3 regions of the Aminobacter sp. P9b genome follow, and region 2 is predicted to be linked to each of the others. Evidence: predicted binding sites of a transcription regulator. Region 2 holds the regulator's gene; each other region holds the start of a gene.
What was found. The regulator PhoB, encoded in region 2, activates phosphate uptake and scavenging genes when phosphate is short. The targets are predictions, from matches to a motif close to TGTCATNNANCTGTCAT.
Positions count from the first base shown of each region.

Region 1: a site for PhoB is predicted at 1,681-1,697, ahead of WHT83_RS15740 (bifunctional 2',3'-cyclic-nucleotide 2'-phosphodiesterase/3'-nucleotidase). Genes of this name have one in related genera too.
Region 3: a site for PhoB is predicted at 4,194-4,210, ahead of WHT83_RS17495 (UDP-2,3-diacylglucosamine diphosphatase). Genes of this name have one in related genera too.

Region 1 is NZ_CP150082.1:3,181,946-3,188,921, reverse strand. Features, by position in the region: gene WHT83_RS15740 (bifunctional 2',3'-cyclic-nucleotide 2'-phosphodiesterase/3'-nucleotidase) at 1-1,587, opposite strand, end outside; gene WHT83_RS15735 (Lrp/AsnC family transcriptional regulator) at 1,761-2,234, opposite strand; gene ald (alanine dehydrogenase) at 2,389-3,504, shown strand; gene WHT83_RS15725 (outer membrane protein) at 3,709-4,980, shown strand; gene WHT83_RS15720 (DUF1203 domain-containing protein) at 5,048-5,539, opposite strand; gene WHT83_RS15715 (OmpA family protein) at 5,688-6,245, opposite strand; gene WHT83_RS15710 (GNAT family N-acetyltransferase) at 6,356-6,919, opposite strand; gene sseA (3-mercaptopyruvate sulfurtransferase) at 6,922-6,976, opposite strand, start outside.
Region 2 is NZ_CP150082.1:265,606-272,581, reverse strand. Features, by position in the region: gene pstA (phosphate ABC transporter permease PstA) at 1-359, shown strand, start outside; gene pstB (phosphate ABC transporter ATP-binding protein PstB) at 384-1,205, shown strand; gene phoU (phosphate signaling complex protein PhoU) at 1,246-1,950, shown strand; gene phoB (phosphate regulon transcriptional regulator PhoB) at 2,048-2,737, shown strand; gene WHT83_RS01335 (hypothetical protein) at 3,015-3,437, shown strand; gene WHT83_RS01330 (L,D-transpeptidase) at 3,768-4,577, shown strand; gene WHT83_RS01325 (hypothetical protein) at 4,653-5,114, shown strand; gene WHT83_RS01320 (ferric reductase-like transmembrane domain-containing protein) at 5,111-5,833, shown strand; gene WHT83_RS01315 (ROK family protein) at 5,869-6,976, opposite strand, start outside.
Region 3 is NZ_CP150082.1:3,555,312-3,562,287, reverse strand. Features, by position in the region: gene WHT83_RS17510 (DUF2865 domain-containing protein) at 1-769, opposite strand, end outside; gene WHT83_RS17505 (NADP-dependent malic enzyme) at 871-3,189, opposite strand; gene WHT83_RS17500 (SDR family oxidoreductase) at 3,357-4,136, opposite strand; gene WHT83_RS17495 (UDP-2,3-diacylglucosamine diphosphatase) at 4,255-5,073, shown strand; gene WHT83_RS17490 (MFS transporter) at 5,382-6,602, shown strand; gene dgcA (N-acetyl-D-Glu racemase DgcA) at 6,564-6,976, opposite strand, start outside.

The DNA.
Region 1 (6,976 bases), 2.0 Mb from region 2:
GTCGTATTTGGGCGGCTGCGCCAGGTCGATCTTGTAAGTCACACCGTCGATGACGTCGAAATTGTAGGACGGGAAGTCGAGATTGATCAGTACCTGGTCGGCCTTGCCTGGCGTGACCTGATTGAAGATACCAGCCGACATCTCCAGCCATTCCTTGACCTGGGCGCCGGTGATCGACACCGCCTGCACGGTGTTGGGGTAGAGATAGAGGTCGGCGACGTTCTTGATCGCCACGTCGCCCACCGGCACGTCGGTGTAATAATCCGGCCCGCCTCGCCCGCCCGATTTGAAGGGTGCCGCCGCCGACAGCACCGGCAGGTCCTTGTGCTCGGTCTCCTTCAGCATGTCCTTGATGTACCAGACTTGCGCCTGGCTCACGATCTGCACCGAAGGATCGTCGGCGACGAGAGCAAAGTAGGAGTATAGGGGCGCCGAGGTCTTGCCAACCGGCGTCCGCACATAGGCGAGCGTCGCCTCATGCTCTTCCTTGGCCGCAGCCTCCACCTCCGCATTGCTCTCGACGGTCGGCACCATCTTCTTGTCGACGCGCTTGGCGATCGGGCGCGCCTCGCTGGTCGAGCTCACGACCTTCCAGGCGTTGCCATCGCGCTCGATCAGCAGGTCGATCAGGCCGAGATGCGAGCCCCAGAAGCCGCCCATAACGCCGGGCTTGCCGTTGATCGTGCCCTTGGCATTGTCGAGCCCCTCGACGCCGTCGAACTTCGGCCCGGGGAAATCGAGGTGGCTATGGCCGGTGACGATGGCATCGATACCATCGACGCCGGCGAGCAGGATCGAGGCATTTTCGAGGTTTTCCCCGGCTTGCGGCGTGCCCATGCCGGAATGCGAAAGCGCCACGATGATCTCGGCCCCCTCCTCCTTCATCTGCGGCACCCAGGCCTCGGCCGCCTTGACGATGTCGCGGGTCATCGCCTTGCCGTTGAGATGCCGGGAATCCCAGGTCATCACCTGCGGCGGCACGAAGCCGATCAGGCCGATGCGTATCGGGTGCTCGGCGCCGGAGCCGTCCTTCACCTTCTTGTCCAGGATCACGTAAGGCTTGAGGAACAGCTCGTCCTTGGCGGCATCGGCGGCGAGTTGGCCCTTGGTCAGGTTGGCGCAGACGACGGGGAAGTTCGCTCCGGCCAGCACCTTGAACATGTAGTCGAGGCCGTAATTGAACTCGTGGTTGCCGAGTGTCGAGCAATCATAGCCCAGCGCATTCATCGCCTTGATGATGGGATGGACGTCGCCATCCTTCATGCCGCGCTGATAGGCCATATAGTCGCCCATCGGATTGCCCTGCAGGAAGTCGCCATTGTCGACCAGGATCGAGTTGCTGGCTTCGGCGCGGATGGCATCGATGATCGATGCGGTGCGGGCGACGCCCATCGTGTCGTTTGGCTTGTCGGCGTAGTAGTCGTAGGGAAACACGTGGACGTGCAGATCGGTGGTTTCCATGATGCGCAAATGCGCCTGGTTGGCCTGCGCGCGCGCCGAGAACGGATGCAGCATCACAAGCGCACTCGCCGCGGCGGAACCCGCGAGAAAGGAACGGCGAGATATGGGGTGAAGCATGTTGGACATTTTCATTCTCCAGGGAAATGAACTGACAGTATTTAGCCGGCGTCCGAAAGATCAAATCTTGCGCCAAAATTCGCCCGAGTCCAGCCGAGTCGCGTGACAGCCCCGCGACAAGCTTCGGGAAATGGATTGAGCCAGCGGATGCCAGCGCTTCGGCCGACTGCCGCTCCAACCCGTCAGGCCAGGTCCGGCCGGATGCCCATGACGGTGCGGTCGACGATCTCGCGCAGGGCGAAGGACGAGTTGATCTTGGTGACGTGCGGCATCGCCGAGAGCCATTCCTTGTGAATACGTTCATAGTCCGGCAGGTCGCGGGCAGCGATGCGCAGGATGTAGTCGTATTCGCCCGACATCAGATGGCAGGACAGGATATTGGGGCAGCGCTTCACCGCCACCTCGAAGTCGGACAGCGTCTTTTCGAACTGCCCGGACAGCGAGATATGCACGATCACCGTCATCTGGTGACCGAGGGCCGTGTTGGAAAGCCGCGCGTGATAACCAGCGATGACGCCCGACTTTTCGAGGTTATCGAGGCGACGGGAACAGGCGGATTGCGAGAGGCCGACCTTCTCGGCAAGCGCAGCATTGGGCAGGCGCCCATCCTTCTGCAAGGCATCCAGAATGGCGATATCGATCCTGTCCAACGGCATTTTTCGAATTTCCTTCGAGAATGATGCCTATTTATGCAAGGATTATCGATCTCAACCTTTACGCGCAACTCATTTCGCAAACATATTCGGAACGATTCGTGATTGACTTCGTCAATAAAGAACAATGGCCGAAACGGCTGCGGAGGAGCATAAAATGCGCGTAGGTTGTCCGAAGGAAATCAAAAACCACGAGTACCGCGTCGGGCTCACTCCCGGCTCGGTACGTGAGTATGTCGCTCACGGCCACGAAGTGCTGGTCGAGACCGGCGCCGGTGCAGGCATCGGCGCCGACGACAATGCCTACCGCGCCGCAGGCGCCCAGATCGCCAAGACCGCCGAGGAAGTGTTCACGCGCTCCGACATGATCGTCAAGGTCAAGGAGCCGCAGCCGCATGAATGGGTGCAACTGCGCGACAGCCAGATCCTCTACACCTATCTCCACCTCGCTCCGGATCCGGATCAGACCAAAGGCCTGATGGCCTCCGGCGTGACTGCGGTTGCCTATGAAACGGTCACCGACGAGCGCGGCGGCCTGCCGCTGCTGGCGCCGATGTCGGAAGTCGCCGGGCGACTGGCGATCCAGGCGGGAGCGACAGCGCTGCAAAAAGCCTATGGCGGTCGCGGCGTGCTGCTCGGAGGCGTGCCCGGTGTGCTTCCGGGCAAGGTCGCGGTCATCGGCGGGGGCGTGGTCGGCCTTCATGCCGCGCGCATGGCCGCCGGTCTCGGCGCCGACGTCAGCATCATCGACCGATCGATCCCGCGCCTGCGCCAGCTCGACGACATTTTCGGCGGACGTGTCCACACGCGCTATTCGACGGTCGAAGCGCTCGAGGAAGAGTGCTTCTCGGCCGATCTCATCATTGGTGCGGTGCTCATTCCCGGTGCCGCCGCGCCAAAGCTGGTCAGCCGCGAGATGCTGTCGGGCATGAAGAAGGGTGCTGTCCTCGTCGATGTCGCCATCGACCAGGGTGGCTGCTTCGAGACCTCGCATGCGACCACCCATGCCGACCCGACCTACGAGGTCGACGGCATCATCCATTACTGCGTCGCCAACATGCCGGGGGCGGTGCCCGTGACTTCGGCCCACGCGCTCAACAACGCCACGCTGCACTATGGCCTGGCGCTCGCCGACCGCGGGCTCAAGGCCATTGCCGACGAGCCGCATCTGCGCAACGGGTTGAACATCCACCGCGGCCGGATCACCAACCGCGCGGTCGCCGAAGCGCTCGGCTACGAGGTGACTGAAGCAAAGTCGGCACTGGCCGCGTGATTCGCCTGGAGTAGTCCGTCGGGCCCGCTCTATTGGTGCGGCGGGCTCAACTTGCTTTCGAGTTCGCCTATCTTCGCTCGACTTTGCCTATTCAATGCGAATTCTCGGGTGCACCACTCGCTAATCTCTCAGTGTGACAAATTAGTTGCAGCATAGACAGCCCCAACGTGCCATATAGCCGATTATTGGTAGTGGGGTAATGTAATGCACTTTGGAAAGACTTTCGCAGCACTCCTGCTGGGGGCCGCTTCGGCTGCTGCAATCAACTCGGCATCGCATGCTGCGGATGCAGTGTCGGCAGAATCGCCGGCGGCCTTCAACTGGAGCGGCATCTATGTCGGCTTCGGCGGCGGTGTCGGGGCGGTCAAGCATGGCCTGGAAATTTCTGGAGCTCCGTTCAGCTTGCCTGATGTTGGAGGCGGTGGCGTCTTTGGCGAAGTGACCGTCGGCTACGACTACATGCTCTCAGAGCGCGTCCTGATCGGCGCCTTCGCGGACGCACGATTCGGCAACATCGGTCTTTCGATGGAGCAAGGCGGGGACGAAGCCAAGATCACCAACAACTATGGCTTCGACATCGGCGCGCGAGCAGGTTACCTGCTGACGCCCACCACGCTGGGCTATGTGCTTGGCGGCTATAGCTGGCAGCATATCGACGCGGATCTCCCCGGCGCCCCGGCAGGCTTCGACCTTGACAGCGACCGTGACGGATATGTCCTCGGTTTGGGTGTGGAGACGGCGATTGCCGCCAACTGGACCCTGAAGAGCGAGTACCGCTACGCCAACTACGGCACCGAACCGTTCATTGGGGTCGGAGGCCTTGATGCCGAGACATCCACTCACACTTTCAGCATCGGCGCCAACTACCGCCTCGGCGCCCACAATGGTGGCAGCGCCTCGTTCTCCGCACCGGCCTATAGTTGGACCGGATTCTATGTCGGTGGTGCCCTGGGCGCAGGCGCCATTGCTGACGAGATCCACATCGGCGGCGGCGAGTTCAACGGCTTCGGCGGCGACGGCATCTTCGGCGAACTCAGCGTCGGCTACGACCACGAGTTCAACGACACCTGGGTCGCAGGTATCCAGATCGGTGGCCGCTACTCCGGCATGACCACGGTCCTGCAAGAGGATCCATCCGGAAGCTACAAGGGCAAGGCGGACTATGGGTTCGACGTGCTCGCACGCGTCGGTACGAAACTCAACGAATCGACCCTCGCTTATGTGCTCGGCGGCTACAGCCGGCAGCATGTGAAGGAAGAGATGTCCGGCGGTGGCCTCACCGACAGCTTCGATTGGAGCGTCGACGGCTTCTCAGTCGGTGGCGGTCTCGAAACCGCAGTGTCCAGCAACGTCGCCGTGAACCTGGAGTATCGCTACTCCAAGTTTGAGGGCCAGGACTACGGCAGCGGCGGCGTCTACGAGACGGTGCCGGTTTTCCACACTGTCCGAGTCGGCGCCAAGTACAAGTTCAACTAAGCGCGTTCGCCATCATGATCCGAAGCCCGTCGCAGCAATGCGGCGGGCTTTTTTTCATGGCACTCGGTCAGGCATCTGCGTCGGATGTGCCTACCAACTCGATCCGGCACTGATAGCAATTGTTCCTTGCCGAGCGCATGTGGACATAGGCGACGTCCGGCCGCGCAAGCAATTCTCCTGCCTTGCCGACGATCTCGGGCGTCGGCGTCACCGCGCCGGTGCCGTAGACGATGCGGTCGTCACTGCTGTAGCCGCGCAGGATGTAGTCCCGCGTCCGGGTGAAAAGCTCCGGCAGTTCATCGGCCTCTTCCGCCCGCGTACACGCCTCGGCATGCAGGAAGATCGGGCCGGTTTCGGCATAGGGCTGCAACTCGGGGAACGGCCGGTAGGCAAGCACGAGATAGGCCTCGCCCTCACCCACATTGCTGAGGCAATGGCGGCACGGCACGCCGTCGCCGTCCGAAATCTTGCGTTCGGGTTTCATGCCATATGCATCGGGCGCGCCACGCTGAAGCGCGCGCACCGCATCGGTAGGAAGAGCCTGGAAACGGATGGTCATGGCGGCAATCCTCGTTGGACATCGGCCGCAACCTATGGTGCCTAAACCGTCGTGCCCACCCGATTTACGCTGCCAACACGCCAACAGTCCGAGAACGAAAAAAGCCCGGCTCTCGCGAACCGGGCTCATCGAACTGTCCTAGCAAGTGCTAGCGGATGAAGGCGTCGTAGCGGCGCAGCGTGACGCGGCGGTTGCGCCAGTTCTCGTTCTGGGTCGGCACCAGCAGGAACTCCTCGCCATAGCCCACCGTCTCCAGCGCATAGCGCGGAACGCCGAACTCACGCACGAGAGTCTGCTTCAGAGATGCCGCGCGGCGCTCGGACAGCGCCTGGTTCGACGCAAACGAACCGACGGCATCGGTGTGCCCCTCGATCAGCACGCGGGCACCGGGGTCGCGGCGCAGAATGCGCTCGAGCGCATTGGCGATGTTCTCCACCTTGCCGTACTGCGAATAGGGAACCTCGGCCGAGCCGAAGGCGAAGTTGATCGACTGGATGTCGATCGACGGGGCCATGCGGCGCAGATCGGGGCGGCGCTTGAATTCGCGCACGGTCACGCGCTGGTTGGGCCTGAGCTTCGTGGTCGGCGCGGCCTGAAGCTGGCGCTCAATCTGCGACGCCGAAGGCGTCGTCGCCTGCGCGGCAGCGAGAGAAGGCGCGGCAAGCACGGCGATCAGCGCGGCAGCAAGCGTACGGCGGTTCAACATCTTCAATTCTCCTTGCACGTCGACCAGATGGTCAGATCCGATGGGCTGGAAAATGCCAGAAGCAACCTGAAGAAGCGATGAACGGACGGTTCAGCCTGGGTTGTATGCGTTCACGGCCGCATGACGCTTGCCGAACGTTCGGCAAAGGTCATGGTCCGCACCGTCTCGGTCTTCTGCGCGACCGGCGAAAAACCCATCTTCTGGTAGAGCGGAAGAGCTGCCGGATGGTCGAGCGTGCAGGTCTGCACCGTCACCTTGTTCGGGCGATATGACCACGCGGCAGCGATCGCGGCACCAAGGAACCAGCGTCCGATGCCCTGCCCCATGGCATGGTCCATCATGCCGAAATAGGCGAGTTCGACCTCGTCGGGCAGATGCGGCTTGAGATCGAGGAAGCCGGCCGGCGCGCCATCGAGATAGAGCACGCGGATGTCGCGGTCTTCGCGATGCAGCCCGGCGGCAAGTTCTTCGTCATCGAGCCGGAGGATGTTGACCCAATGCCATTTGCGGCCGACCCGATCGGCGAGATAGCGGTAGTAATGCAGCGGTATGTTTCGGGTCCTGAGCAGCGCTATCTGGCGATTGACCGGCAGCGGCGGCGTGTAGGCCGGCGGCACGTGCATCTCCAGAAACGTGACCGTGACCTCGATGTTCTCGCTGCGGTCCGCGGCCATGTTCATGCTTTTCCCGTCACCACAGGCGTGTCGGACATGCCGCCCCACTCGGTCCAC
Region 2 (6,976 bases):
CGTCGATCCGGTCGGCTGCGCTTGGTCTCGGCGCGTCGAAGATGCAGATGGTGTTCCAGCACATCCTGCCGCTGGCCGCTCCCGGCATCCTGACCGGCACGATCATCGGCCTGGCGCGTGCTCTCGGCGAGACGGCGCCGCTGCTTCTGATCGGCATGGTCGCGTTCGTCGCCGATTATCCCAAGACGCCTTTCGACCCGGCGACGGCCTTGCCGGTGCAGATCTACATGTGGGCGAACGAGGCCGAGCGCGCCTTCGTCGAGCGCATGTCGGGCGCCATCATCATCCTTCTGATCTTCCTCATGGCCATGAACATCGTCGCCATCGTCCTCCGCCGCCGCTTCGAGCGCCGCTGGTAGGGCATGGACAAGGAGCATCCTGCTATGAACATCATGACCGAGAAATCCCTCGAAGACGCGGTGAATGCCGAGATGAACAGACCCAATGAACCCATCAAGATGCGTGGCGACCAGGTCACCGTGCACTATGGCGACAAGCAGGCGCTGTTCGGGGTCAATCTCGATGTCCGCCAGAACCAGGTGACGGCGCTGATCGGCCCTTCGGGCTGCGGCAAGTCGACTTTCCTGCGCTGCCTCAACCGCATGAACGACACCATCGACAGCGCCCGTGTCGGCGGCAAGATCACGCTCGACAACGAAGACATCTACGATCCCAAGATCGACGTCGTCGAGCTGCGCGCCCGTGTCGGCATGGTGTTCCAGAAGCCGAACCCGTTCCCCAAGTCGATCTACGAGAACGTCGCCTACGGCCCGCGCATCCACGGCCTCGCCAAGAACAAAGCCGAGCTTGACGAGATCGTCGAGAAGAGCCTGCAGAAGGCAGCGCTCTGGAACGAAGCCAAGGACCGTCTCAACGAGCCGGGCACCGGCCTGTCGGGCGGCCAGCAGCAGCGCCTGTGCATCGCGCGCGCCATCGCGGTTGCGCCAGAAGTGATCCTGATGGACGAGCCGTGCTCGGCGCTCGACCCGATCGCCACCGCCAAGGTGGAGGAGCTGATCGACGAGCTGCGCGAGAACTACACCATCGTCATCGTGACGCACTCTATGCAGCAGGCTGCGCGCGTGTCGCAGCGCACGGCGATGTTCCATCTCGGCTATCTGGTCGAGGAAGGCCCGACCGACAAGATGTTCACCAATCCCGACGACAAGCGGACGCAGGACTACATCACCGGCCGTTTCGGCTGAGCGATATCGGCTCCGACCAGCATCAGACGAGGAACACATCATGGGCGAGCACACAGTCCGGTCCTTCGACGAAGAACTCAAACACGTCGACCAGGTCATCCGCGACATGGGCGACCTGGCCGGCGCGATGGTGGCAGGTGCGATCCGCGCGCTGCTTTCGTCCGACCAGGCGCTGGCGCAGAACGTCGTCGCCGACGACACGATCATGGACGCCAAGCAGCGCGAGCTCGACAACAGCGCGATCACGCTGATCGCCAAGCGCCAGCCGATGGCGCAGGATTTGCGCGCCGTGGTCGGCGCCATCCGCATGGCCGGCGATCTCGAGCGCATCGGCGACCTGGCCAAGAACATCGCCAAGCGTGTCGGTGCCGTCGGCCAGTCGCCGACGCCGCGCAACCTTTCGCACTCCATCGACGCGATGGCGCAGCTGGTGCTCGGCCAGGTCCGCGGCGTGGTCGATCTCTATGTCGCGCGCCAGGCCGAAGGCCTGAAGGAACTGCGCAACGACGACCAGAAGATCGACATCCAGTACACGGCCGTGTTCCGCGAGCTCCTGACCTACATGATGGAAGATCCGCGCAACATCACCGCATGCACGCATCTGCTGTTCTGTGCCAAGAACCTCGAGCGCATCGGCGACCATGTCACCAACGTCGCCGAGAACGCCTATTTCGTGGTCACCGGCACGCAATTGCCGCTCAACCGCCCGAAGGTCGACGAGACCACGACGGCAGTGTCTGCCTGAACACTTCAGCGCTGCATGTGCGGGGCGCGGGGGCGCTGCGGCAAGTTAATCCGCGCATGATCCGATCGGGGTCATGCGCCAAGAAAAGGCACAGCCGATGATCGCTCCCAAGGTCATGGTCGTCGAGGACGAAGAGCCGCTGGGCGTGCTGCTTCGCTACAATCTCGAATCCGAAGGTTATCAGGTCGAAGTCGTCACGCGTGGCGACGAAGCCGAGATCAGGCTCCAGGAAAACGTGCCCGATCTGCTGGTGCTCGACTGGATGGTGCCGGCACTTTCCGGCATCGAGCTGTGCCGCCGGCTGAGGATGCGGCCCGACACCGAGCGCCTGCCGATCATCATGCTGACGGCGCGCGGCGAAGAGAGCGACCGGGTGCGCGGGCTTTCGACCGGTGCGGACGACTATCTGGTCAAGCCGTTCTCGACGCCCGAGTTCATGGCGCGGGTCAAGGCGCTGCTGCGCCGGGCCAAGCCCGAGGTGCTGTCGTCCATCCTCAAGGTCGGCGACATCATGCTCGACCGCGAGTCGCACCGGGTCTACCGCAAGAAGAGCGAGATCAAGCTCGGGCCGACCGAGTTCCGCCTGCTCGAATTCATGATGCGGCATCCGGGCAGGGTGTTCTCGCGCAGCCAGCTGCTCGACAATGTCTGGGGCGAGACGATCTATATCGACGAGCGCACCGTCGACGTGCATGTCGGGCGCCTGCGCAAGGCAGTCAACAACGGCCGCATGCCCGACGTCATCCGCACGATCCGCGGTGCCGGCTACGCCATCCGCGAGGATTAGCGGTCGACGTCCGTTGTTTCGTTCTGGCCGCAAGCGGGCCTAGGCAAGCTGCGGCCTGCAGCAGATCGGGTTGGTAGGCGCGTCGTCGATTTGTGCTCCGCCAGGGTGGCGGCGCGGCCGCGCAATTGGCACTCGATCATGACAGCTCGCCTGCGTCGCGATGCTTTGGTGTCGATGCCGATGCAAGCAAACCTTCTGGCGGCGGGATGGTTTTTCTGCAGGAACAACTAATGATCCATGTCGCTGATGGATAACTTCTTCAGCAACGGTAGATTAAATGGCCTGCGATGACGATTTCGTGATGTCATCGATACCAAAAATTGTCCATTTTCATGCTAGCTGGCGCCTTGTGCGCAACGTTGTCTCGGCCATTGTTCTGGTGCTGATCACCATGCTTTACGGACTGCCCCTCGATCGGGCAGAGGCCGCAGGCATGAGCACTGGCGCGCAGCCGGTGACAACCGGGCAGGCGGAAGTTATCGCCGCGCCCGATGGGTGCTTGCCTTCCCTGGATCGCTGCACCGGCGAGACGTCCGACGAGCACAGCACCAGCACGCACTGCCTGGGCGACTGCCCTGCCTGGCAGGTCCATGACGAGCTTGCCGCGCCGACCCACACGACGCTTCGCAAGCGGCTCCCAGATCCCATGCCGCGTCGCGTGGCGAGCGCATCGTTTCTTCGACCTCCGATCGCTGCCTGATTTTTGACCGTTCGGCCCTCGCACCGACGAGGCCGTCCGAAATCAGTTGCGATGAGGAGACGGACGATCTTCCCGAGAAACTCTTGCGCTTGGGCCAGGCCCGAGCGCGTCCGCCGTAGCGACGCCGCCGGCTGGCATTCCCGCCAGCCCGCAAGGAGCCCGCGTGCTTTGCTCGTGGCAACAGCTAGATGACGTGCGCCCGCACGCACGAGCCGTCACCGGTCGGCGGATCGGTGCCGAGCGGCTGCATGCGCATGGTCAACGACCGGTCATCGACCTCCACGACCGCGTGTCACCCGAAATACAGGAAATGGTGCCAGGAGACTGCCAATGCCTAGGAACACTTTTGAAACGAATGCCGCGGGCGCCGCGCCGATGCCCGGAGGTGGCTCGGCATTGAGCCGCCGGCGTTTTCTCGCCGGCGTAGCCGGGCTGGGGACCCTTGCGGTGTCCGGCTGCGTCAGCACCCAACAAGCGGCCGTGCCGGCCGCAAGTGCGCCGGTCAAGAAGGCGCCGCCGGTCGTCGACAGCAATGCCCTTGCGATGTACGGCCCGCTGCCGAACGAGAAGTTCCCCATTGCCGCGATCGACCTGACCAAGGTGCCGAGCCGCTATTACCGGCGGCAGGTCGACTATGTCACCGAGGAACCGGTCGGAACGCTGGTCGTCGACACGGACAATTTCTACCTCTACCTCGTCCAGCCGGACGGCAAGGCCATGCGCTACGGCGTCGGGCTCGGCCGGGCTGGCTTCACCTGGGCGGGAAGGGGCCGCATCGGCTGGAAACAGGAATGGCCGAAATGGACGCCGCCCGACGAGATGATCGCGCGTCAGCCAAATCTCGCCCAGTGGGGCGCCGACCGTGGCGGCATGCCGCCCGGCCTCGAAAATCCGCTGGGAGCACGGGCCCTCTACGTCTTCCAGGGCAAGGTCGACACGCTTTATCGCGTTCACGGAACGCCCGAGTACTGGACTATTGGCAAGGCGGTCTCGAGCGGCTGCGTTCGCCTGATGAACCAGGACATCATCGATCTGTACGAACGGGTGCCGAGCCAGTCGCCCATCCTCGTGCTGGGCGATCCGACCCAACCCCATTCGCACGAGGTCGCCGGCGGCAGCGCTTCGCAAGCCGCCGGCTGATGTAGCGGTCACCCCAGCAGGTTCTCGCCGGCCGGCTTGCGAAGCGCCGTCCGGCCAACTTGGAGCAGACACGACATGAATGACCGCATCATCGGCTTGGCGCATTCAGGGCCCTGGCATGGCGGCGCCGTTCTCAAGGGGGTGGCCGTGACCATCCTGAGCTTTGCCGCGCTGGGCACCGTTTCGGCGCTCTGGGACAATCCGCTGTTTGTCCGGATGACCCCCGTCGCGGGCTGGGAACTGCCCGCTTTGGTGGTCCTGTCGGCGCTCTCGGGGCTTTATGTCGCCGTGCGGCGACCCGTCTGTTCAGTGCGCCGCGCGGGCATCGGCGGCGTGGCCGGCTTCATCGGCATCGCCTGCCCGACGTGCAACAAGATCCTCATGCTTCTGTTCGGGGGCGAATTCCTGATGATGTGGTTCGACCCGATCCGCCCCCTGATTTCAGCGCTCGGCATTGCGTTCCTCACTGCTGCGTCATGGCACGAAATACGCGCTCGTCGAGTGGATGCCGCAATGCAACCGGAGTATCTGCAATGACCGATATCCCAAGCGATCGCGTCCGCGCCGGTCAGCCAGCCTCTCTATTGCGCCGGACGCTGCTTCGTCATGTCGTGGTTGTCGGGCTTGCTGGCGCACTGGTCTATGCATTCGCCGTCGTTCACGGACAGTGGAGCCCGATGCACCGGTGGAACCGTGCATTCGCGGACGCATCGCTGGCGCTTCTGGTGATCACCATGTCGATCGGGCCATTGTCGCGCCTGTGGCCCGCCTTGCTCCGGGTGGTGGCCTATCGGCGGGAGACCGGCATCTACGCGACCCTTCTGGCGGCCGTGCATACGATCATCATACTCGAAGGCTGGGTCGAGTGGGATTTCGCGCGGCTCTTCGGCTACGAAATGAACCCACAGACGGGTGAATATGTGATGTTCCAGCATGGCTTCGGTCTGGCCAACCTGACAGGGATTGCAGCCCTTGCCTATGCGCTCGTGCTCATGTCGACCTCGAACGACCGGTCAATCCGCATGCTCGGTTCTTCGGTCTGGAAGTTTCTGCAGAACGCCGCAACCGTGCTGTGGGGACTTGCCTTGCTGCACACGGCCTATTTCCTGTTCATGCACTTCCTGAGCTTCCATCGTCCGATGCCGGAGCCGAACCCGCTGCAGTGGCCTTTTGTGGCGGCGGTGCTGTCGGTGCTCCTGCTTAGAGCTGCGGCCTTCCGTTCGACCTGGAGCAAGAAAACGAACAGTTCCAGGTGACCCCTCGTGCCAAAGGTCGCAGCGGACGGGCGCGGCTAGGCGACGTTCTTTCCTGCACTCGCAGGGGTGGCTCCGCCCAAACGGGCGGCAAAGATCTCCTGATCGACATGGAGCAGGGCGCGCATCATTGCGCCCTCGCGCTTGAGCGGAATCTCGTTGGGCTCGGTGTCGAACGAGATCGCCTTGGAGTGCAGCCCGCCGGCGGTCTTGGCGATCGCCGACAGCACATGCGGCTCCATGAGGTCGAAGGCCGTGGCACCGACGCCGACGAAGGCGAGCGGCGCCGGGTCGAACAGCGCAAACATCGAGCCCAGGCCGAAGCCGATGGCTTCGCCGGCCTTGCGGAAAGCTTCGCGCTCGGGACCGTCATGGTCGCGGGCGGCATCGGCGAGCGCCGTGATGTCGTCGTCGGACAGGTCGGCCAGCGGCTCGGCGTTCTCGTCGCCCAGCTTGGCGTTGCGCCAGATGGCGTAGTTGCCGGCATAGGCCTCGATGCAGCCGCGGCGGCCGCAGCGGCAGAGCGCGCCGTCGGGACGATGGATCATGTGGCCGAACTCGGCGCCGGAGGACTGCGTGCCGGTGAACAGTTCGCCCTTGATGACAAGACCCATGCCGATGCCGTGCGACAGAAGGATGGCGATGAAGTCGTCGCGGTAGCGCACGGGATCGCGCCAGCGCAGCGCCTCGGCGATCATGTTGCAGTCGTTCTCCACCGTCACCGGCACGCCGAACTCCTGTTCGAGCCGGTCGGCGAAAGGGATGTCATCGTGTCTCGTGATCGGCGACCACAGCAGCTTGCGCGAGCCGGAATCGGTGATGCCCTGGACCGCGATCGCAATGCGCAGCACCGGCCCTCCGGAGGTGGCGACCCCCTCGATCAGGCGCCGGATCATGGCGATGCATTCGTCGATCAAGGCTTCGGCCGGCATGCGTTGGGTCACCAGCCGCCTGGTGTCCTCGACGATGGTGTTGCCGGCATAGTCGATGATGGCGGCCGACAGGCTGTTGAGCGAAAGCACGACGGCAACGATCGATGCCGCCCTGGGCTCCAGCGTCAAGGCGACCTGCGGCCGGCCGCGCTTCATCGAGACCGGCTCGGAGCCCTTGGCTTCGGCGAGAATGCCCTCTGCGATGAGGTCGGAC
Region 3 (6,976 bases), 1.6 Mb from region 2:
TCTCCAGATTGTCGTAAGGCTGGCCGGAGCGTGCGGAAACCATGCTTTCCCCAGGCTGGCCGGTATTGCGGTGATAGAACAGCTCGATGTCGGTGCCCGGGCAGCTCGCTTCGCAGTTCTTTTCGTCGCGCTGGAAATCCGACAATTCGGCAGCATTCGACATCGGAAAGAAGTAGCCGTCGCAGGTCCGCACGCAGAGCGTACGGTATTCACCCGTTCCTTGTTGCTGGTTGCGGCCGATCACGATGCGCTGCGGGTAGCGCTCGTCGGCATCGAGGCTTTGGGAACTGCCGCCGCGAATGATCGTGACCCCGCCCTCGTCCTCGCCTGGCTCGGCGCTGAGCGTCGCGTCTTCCTCTTCGCCGGGCTGGTCGTAGCAACCAGCCCGTTCGAGTGCGTCGAGGATGCGGATCCGCTCTGCGCGGGCATTCCGGTTGGGAAGTATCGCCGGCCTGCTTTCCAGCTTGCCGAGATTGTCTTCCATCCTGGCGATTCGGGCATTGAGGTCGGCGCAAGCGGCAACCATGTCGGCTGCAATGGCCCGTCCGCAGCCGAGGTCGGCTGCTCTGATACGGGCCAGATCGATCTGGTCGCGCTGAGTGTTTGCGGCGACGGCGAATTCGTCCGACTGGACGAAGCTGCCGCTCGTCTGGGCGCGCAGGCCGGCCAGTTCCGCCTCGAGCTGAAGACATTGCGGCGAAGCGGCCAAGGCGGCTGAGGTAACGATCATCGACAAGGCGGCAGCCAGCGCATTCGCCGGCCACCTCATTGCCCTTGTCGTCGTGCCGCGCCCGAACATGCCGCTCCCTGGAAGGATCGACTCAACCTAGCGCCAGCGAGGTTAACCGTTTGTTTGGAAACGGCGAACCTTCAGCTGGCGGCATGCGCCCGCTGCGAGGCCTCGACCACCGCAAGAGCCGTCATGTTGACGATGCCGCGCGAGGTGACGGACGGCGTCAAAATGTGGGCCGGCTGGGCGGTGCCGAGCAGGATCGGGCCGACATGCAGTGCGTCCAGCATCGTCTTGACCGTGGTCAGCGCGATGTTGGCGGCGTCGAGATTGGGGAAGACCAGAAGGTTGGCTTCGCCCTTGAGCGTCGAGTGCGGGTAGACGCGCTGGCGCAGCACTTCCGACAGCGCGGAATCGCCGTGCATTTCGCCGTCGCTGGCGAGTTCCGGTGCAATGCGCTTCAGGATCGCGGCTGCCTGCCGCATCTTCTGCGCACTTTGCGAATCGCGTGAGCCGAAATTCGAATGCGAAAGCAGTGCCGCCTTTGGCTCGATGCCGAAGCGGCGGATCTCGTCGGCTGCAAGCATCGTCATCTCGGCGATCTCTTCGGCGCTCGGGTCGACCGTCACATAGGTGTCGGTGAAGAACAGGACGCCGCGCTGCGAGATCAGCATGGAAAGCGCCGACAGGTCGCGGTCCTTGACGCCGTCCCGGGCGCCGACGATCAGCGTGACGTTGCGCAGGTGACGTTCGAAACGGCCTTCCAGCCCGCAGATCATGGCGTCGGCATCGCCACGCTTCAGCGCAATGGATGCAATGACCGTATTGTTGGTTCGCACCATGGTGCGTGCTGCCTCCGGCGTGATGCCCTGGCGGCCGCCGAGATCGATCAGGTGGTCGACATAGTGGCGATAGCGCGGATCATCCTCGGGATTGATGACCTCGAAGTCGATGCCGGGACGAATGCGAAGGCCATAGCGCTTGAGGCGGACCTCGATGACATGCGGACGACCGATCAGGATCGGCTTGGCAAGGCTTTCCTCCAGCACCACCTGGGCGGCGCGCAGCACGCGCTCGTCCTCGCCGTCGGCATAGATCACCCGATTGGCCGTTGCCTGCTTGGCGTTGGAGAAGATCGGCTTCATCACCAGCCCGGAGCGGAAGACGAAGCGGCTGAGTTTTTCGACATAGGCGGTGAAATCGGTGATCGGGCGAGTGGCCACGCCGGTGTCGCAGGCGGCCTTGGCGACGGCAGGCGCAATGCGCAGGATCAGCCGTGGATCGAAGGGCGAGGGGATCAGGAAGTCGGGGCCGAAGGTCGGCGTCTCGCCGGAATAGGCGCGCGCGGCGACATCCGACGGCTCCTCGCGTGCAAGGGCGGCGATCGCGCGCACGGCGGCCATCTTCATCTCTTCGTTGATCGCGCTTGCGCCGCAGTCGAGCGCGCCGCGGAAGATGTAGGGGAAGCACAGCACGTTGTTGACCTGGTTCGGGAAGTCCGAACGGCCGGTGCAGATCATGGCGTCCGGCCGTGCGGCACGTGCCTCCTCAGGCATGATCTCGGGTTTGGGGTTGGCAAGCGCAAGGATCAGCGGCTTTTCGGCCATCTGGCTGAGCAATTCCGGCTTCAGCACGCCGGCGGCGGACAGGCCCAGGAACACGTCGGCGCCGCCGATGACGTCGGCCAGCACGCGGGCATTGGTGTCCTTGACGTAAGGGTCCTTCCAGCGGTCCATTTCCTCGGTGCGGCCCTTGTGGGCGACGCCGAAGCGGTCGGTGACCCAGATGTTCTCGACCAGGGCGCCGAGCGACACCAGCAGGTTGAGACAGGCGAGGGCGGCTGCACCTGCGCCTGACGTCACGATCTTGACGTCCTCGATCTTCTTGCCGGCGAGTTCCAGGCCGTTGAGCACCGCCGCTGCAACGATGATTGCCGTGCCGTGTTGGTCGTCGTGGAAGACCGGAATGCGCATCTTCGCTTTCAGGCGTTCCTCGACGTCGAAGCATTCGGGTGCCTTGATGTCCTCGAGGTTGATGCCGCCGAAGGTCGGCTCGAGCGCCGAGATGGTGTTGACCATCTGGTCGATCTCGGGCGCGTCGATCTCGATGTCGAAGACGTCGATGCCGGCAAATTTCTTGAACAGGACGGCCTTGCCCTCCATCACCGGCTTCGACGCCAGCGGGCCGATATTGCCAAGGCCGAGGACCGCCGTGCCGTTGGAGATGACGGCCACCAGATTGGCGCGGCCGGTGTAGTCGGCGGCGGTCTCGGGGTCGTCCCTGATGGCAAGGCACGGTGCTGCGACGCCGGGGGAGTAGGCAAGCGCCAGATCGCGCTGGTTGCCGAGCGGCTTGGTCGCCTGGATTTCGAGCTTTCCCGGGACGGGGTGCTTGTGGAAAAAGAGCGCGGCCTGATCGAGATCGGAGAGCGCTTCCTTCTTCTTGTTGTCCCCGGCCATCTCTAACTCCTTTAGAATCCGCATCAAAGGCCGTTCTTAGCACGACGGCCGCATATTTCGAGGTGTCAATGCCAAAACGGCGTTGAAGTACTTTCAAGCGCCGGAACGGAAATCATTCCAGCGGCTTGGCGCCAGGTGTTGAGATGCTGAGTCAGCTTCTCCGGGGGTCAGAACGAGCTGACATACAGTCCGCCGTCGACGGGAATGTTCTGGCCGGTCATGTATCCGGCGTGAACCGAGCACAGGAAGGCGCAAATCTGGCCGAATTCTTCCGGCGTGCCAAGCCTGCCGGCCGGCACTTCGGCGCTCAGCCGGGCGCGGCGTGCGGCCCCCTGAACAGGATCCTCGACGCTGCCCGGTTCGTGCGGGCCGCGCAGGCGGTCGGTGTCGAGCTTGCCCGGCAACATGTTGTTGATGGTGACGTTGCGGTTCGCCACGGTGCGCGCCACGCCTGCCAGGAATGCCGTGAGGCCGGCGCGTGCGCCCGAGGAAAGGTCGAGGCCGGGAATCGGCGTGTAGACCGAAAGCGAGGTGATGTTGACGATACGGCCGAAACCGCGTTCGGCCATGCCGTCGATCACCGCTTTGATCAGTTCGATCGGCGTGACCATGTTGTTGGTCACGCCTTCGAGGATCTTTGCGCGGTCGAGTTCGCGAAAATCGCGATAGGGCGGGCCGCCATTGTTGTTGACCAGGATGTCGGGAGACGGGCAGGCGGCGAGCAGCGCCTTCTGCACCTCGGGGTCGGACACGTCGCCGGCGATTTCGGTGACGGTCACGCCGAAGCGCTGGCGGATTTCCGTCGCGGTGCGGCTGAGCGCGCCTGCATCGCGGCCGTTGAGGAAGAGTTCGCATCCCGCTTCGGCCAATGTGATGGCGCATCCCTTGCCGAGTCCGCGGCTTGACGCGCAGACGATAGCCTTCTTGCCCCGTATGCCGAGATCCATGAGTCCGTCTCCTGTAGGTGATGCGCCACCCTAGGACTGCCGGCAGGCGACTGCAACCGTCATACGTCTGTTGCATGAATCTGGGCATAGCCAGCGCGACAGCAACGGGTGAAATGCCATGTCAGGCACCAGCACACGCAGTTTCCGAACGCTCTTCATCTCCGATGTCCATCTGGGCTCGAAGGGTGCGAAGGCCGACTATCTGATCGACTTCCTGCGACATCACGAAGCGGAGTCCATCTTCCTGGTCGGCGACATCGTCGATGGCTGGCGCCTGCGCCGCTCCTGGCATTGGCCGCAGACCCACAACGATGTGGTGCAGAAACTGCTGCGCCAGGCACGCAAGGGCACTGCTATCACCTACATCGCCGGCAACCATGACGAGTTCGCCCGCATGTTCCAGGGCGTGCATTTCGGCGGCATCGTCGTCGCCGACCGCGCCATCCATGAAGCCGCCGATGGCAAGCGCTTCCTGGTGATCCATGGCGACCAGTTCGATGCCGTGGTGCAGAATGCGCGCTGGCTCGCCTATCTCGGCGACTTCGCCTACGACGCGGCCATGGCGACGAACCGGCTCGTGGCGCGCTTCCGCCGCACTTTCGGCATGCCCTACTGGTCGTTCTCGTCCTGGGCCAAGGTCAAGGTCAAGAAGGCGGTGAACTTCATCGGCGCCTTCCAGGACGTGCTGACCGAAGAGGCCAGGCGTTCCGAGGTCGATGGCGTCATCTGCGGCCACATTCACCACCCGGCGATCGAGAATTTCGACGGCATCCAGTACATCAACACTGGCGACTGGGTGGAAAACTGCACGGCCGTTGCCGAGAATTTCGACGGCACCTTCGTCATCCTGCGCTGGCCGCATGTGCTGGCAGGGCAGTTGGTGAACGAGCCCTTCGTGCCGATGGTCGTCGACCAGCGCGTCGACAAGGCTGCCTGAACGGAACAACACACATGTGTCATTCAAGACATGCTTCCCGCAACCGGCGGGAAGGGCCAGGCCATGCGCCCATGATCGAGCCAACGCAATCGGTCCCCGAGCGGGCGTGGCGTCTCGGCGTCCATGATCGCCCTGCGGATGCCCGAACGACAACGCGGCTTGGCCGGCAAGGACCAATCGGCGTGGCCCAACCCCAGGGCGGCATGGCGAACCGGGCCGCTTTCGCCTCCCGGATAGCCATGGTATTGGATCAGGCAAATCGGTGAGGCTTGCTAGGTTCGGGTCTGCACCCGGACCGCATACCTGCCATGACACTTCCGCCTCTCACGCCAGAACAGCAGGTCAAGCCGCAGCGCTTCGAGCTGCGCATATCGCTGCTTTTCGCGGCCCTGTTCGTGCCGATGGGCGTGCACCTGCCGTATTTCCCGCTCTGGCTCGAAGCCAAGGGGTTCGATCCCGAACAGATCGCCATCATCCTTTCGGCGCCGATGTTCCTGCGCGTCATCACCACCCCGTTGATCGCGGCGATGGCCGACCGGGCCAAGGACCGCGCCAACGTCTTCATCTTCCTTGCCGCTTCAGCGCTGTTGCTTTCGCTCGGCTATTTCCTCGAGCCGGCCTATCTCATCGTCCTGGCCGTCTCGCTGGCGCTTGCGGTGGTCTGGACGCCACATTCGCCGATCGCCGATTCGCTGGCGCTGTCTGGCGTTCGCCGCTACGGCTCCGATTATGCGGCGATGCGTATCTGGGGCTCGATCGCCTTTCTCGCCGGCAGCCTGGGCGCAGGGTTCATCCTGTCATGGACAGGCGCCGATGCGGTTCCGGCAATCATTTCGATCGGACTGCTCGGCTGCTTCCTGATGTCGTTCATCACGCCTCGCCTGGGCAGGCCGAGGCGGGCTTCCCCGCTGTCGGCAACCGACATGCAGCAGGCGCCGAAGCTCTTAAACCGCTATTTTCTGCTGATGGCCGGCGGCACCGGCGTCATCATCGGCAGTCACGGCTTTCTCTACGGTTTCGTGTCGATCTACTGGAAATCCCTCGGCATCAACGAAACCATCGTCGGATTGCTGTGGAGCTGGGGGGTGGCGGCAGAGATCGTCATGTTCATGTTCTTCACCCGGCTGTTCGGTTCCAGATCGACGGCGCTGGTGCTCGTACTTGCCGGCGCCGGCGCGATCGTCCGCTGGGTTGCATATCCCCTGATCTGGCCGCTCGGACTTGGCGTGCCGGGCTTCTTTGCAGTCCAGACCTTGCACGCCGTATCGACCGCCCTGGTGCTGATCGGTGTGCAGAAGCTGATCGCCGAAACGGTTCCCGAAGAGCGCACCGGTGCGGCACAAGGCGTCGCCTACTTCACCAACGGCATGTCGATGGCGATCGTGACGCTGCTTTCCGGTCCGCTCTACGAGCGCTTTGGCGTCAATGGCTTCTTTTTCATGGCCGGCGTAGCGGCTTGCGCCATCGTCCTAGTGGTGCTGGCTTCGCGCTCAGCCCCAGAGCGCGGACCGGGGCGGAGACACCATTGAGCCCTCGTAGATAAGCCCCGGCGAGCGGTCGCGCGCCAGCAGCAGCGCGCCATCGAGATCGACGAAATCGGCATCCTGGGCAAGCAGCACGGCCGGCGCCATGGCGAGCGAGGTGCCAACCATGCAGCCGACCATCACCTGGAAACCGAGTGTACGGGCCCGGTCGCGCAGTTCGAGCGCCGCCGTCAGGCCGCCCGACTTGTCGAGCTTGATGTTGACGGCGTCATAGAGGCCCTCGAGCCTGTCGAGATCTCCAGCACTATGGACGCTTTCGTCGGCGCAGATCGGTACAGGATGCGCAATTCGGGCCAGGATCTGGTCAGCACCGGCGGGCAGCGGCTGTTCGATCAGCGCGATGCCCAATTCCGCGGCTG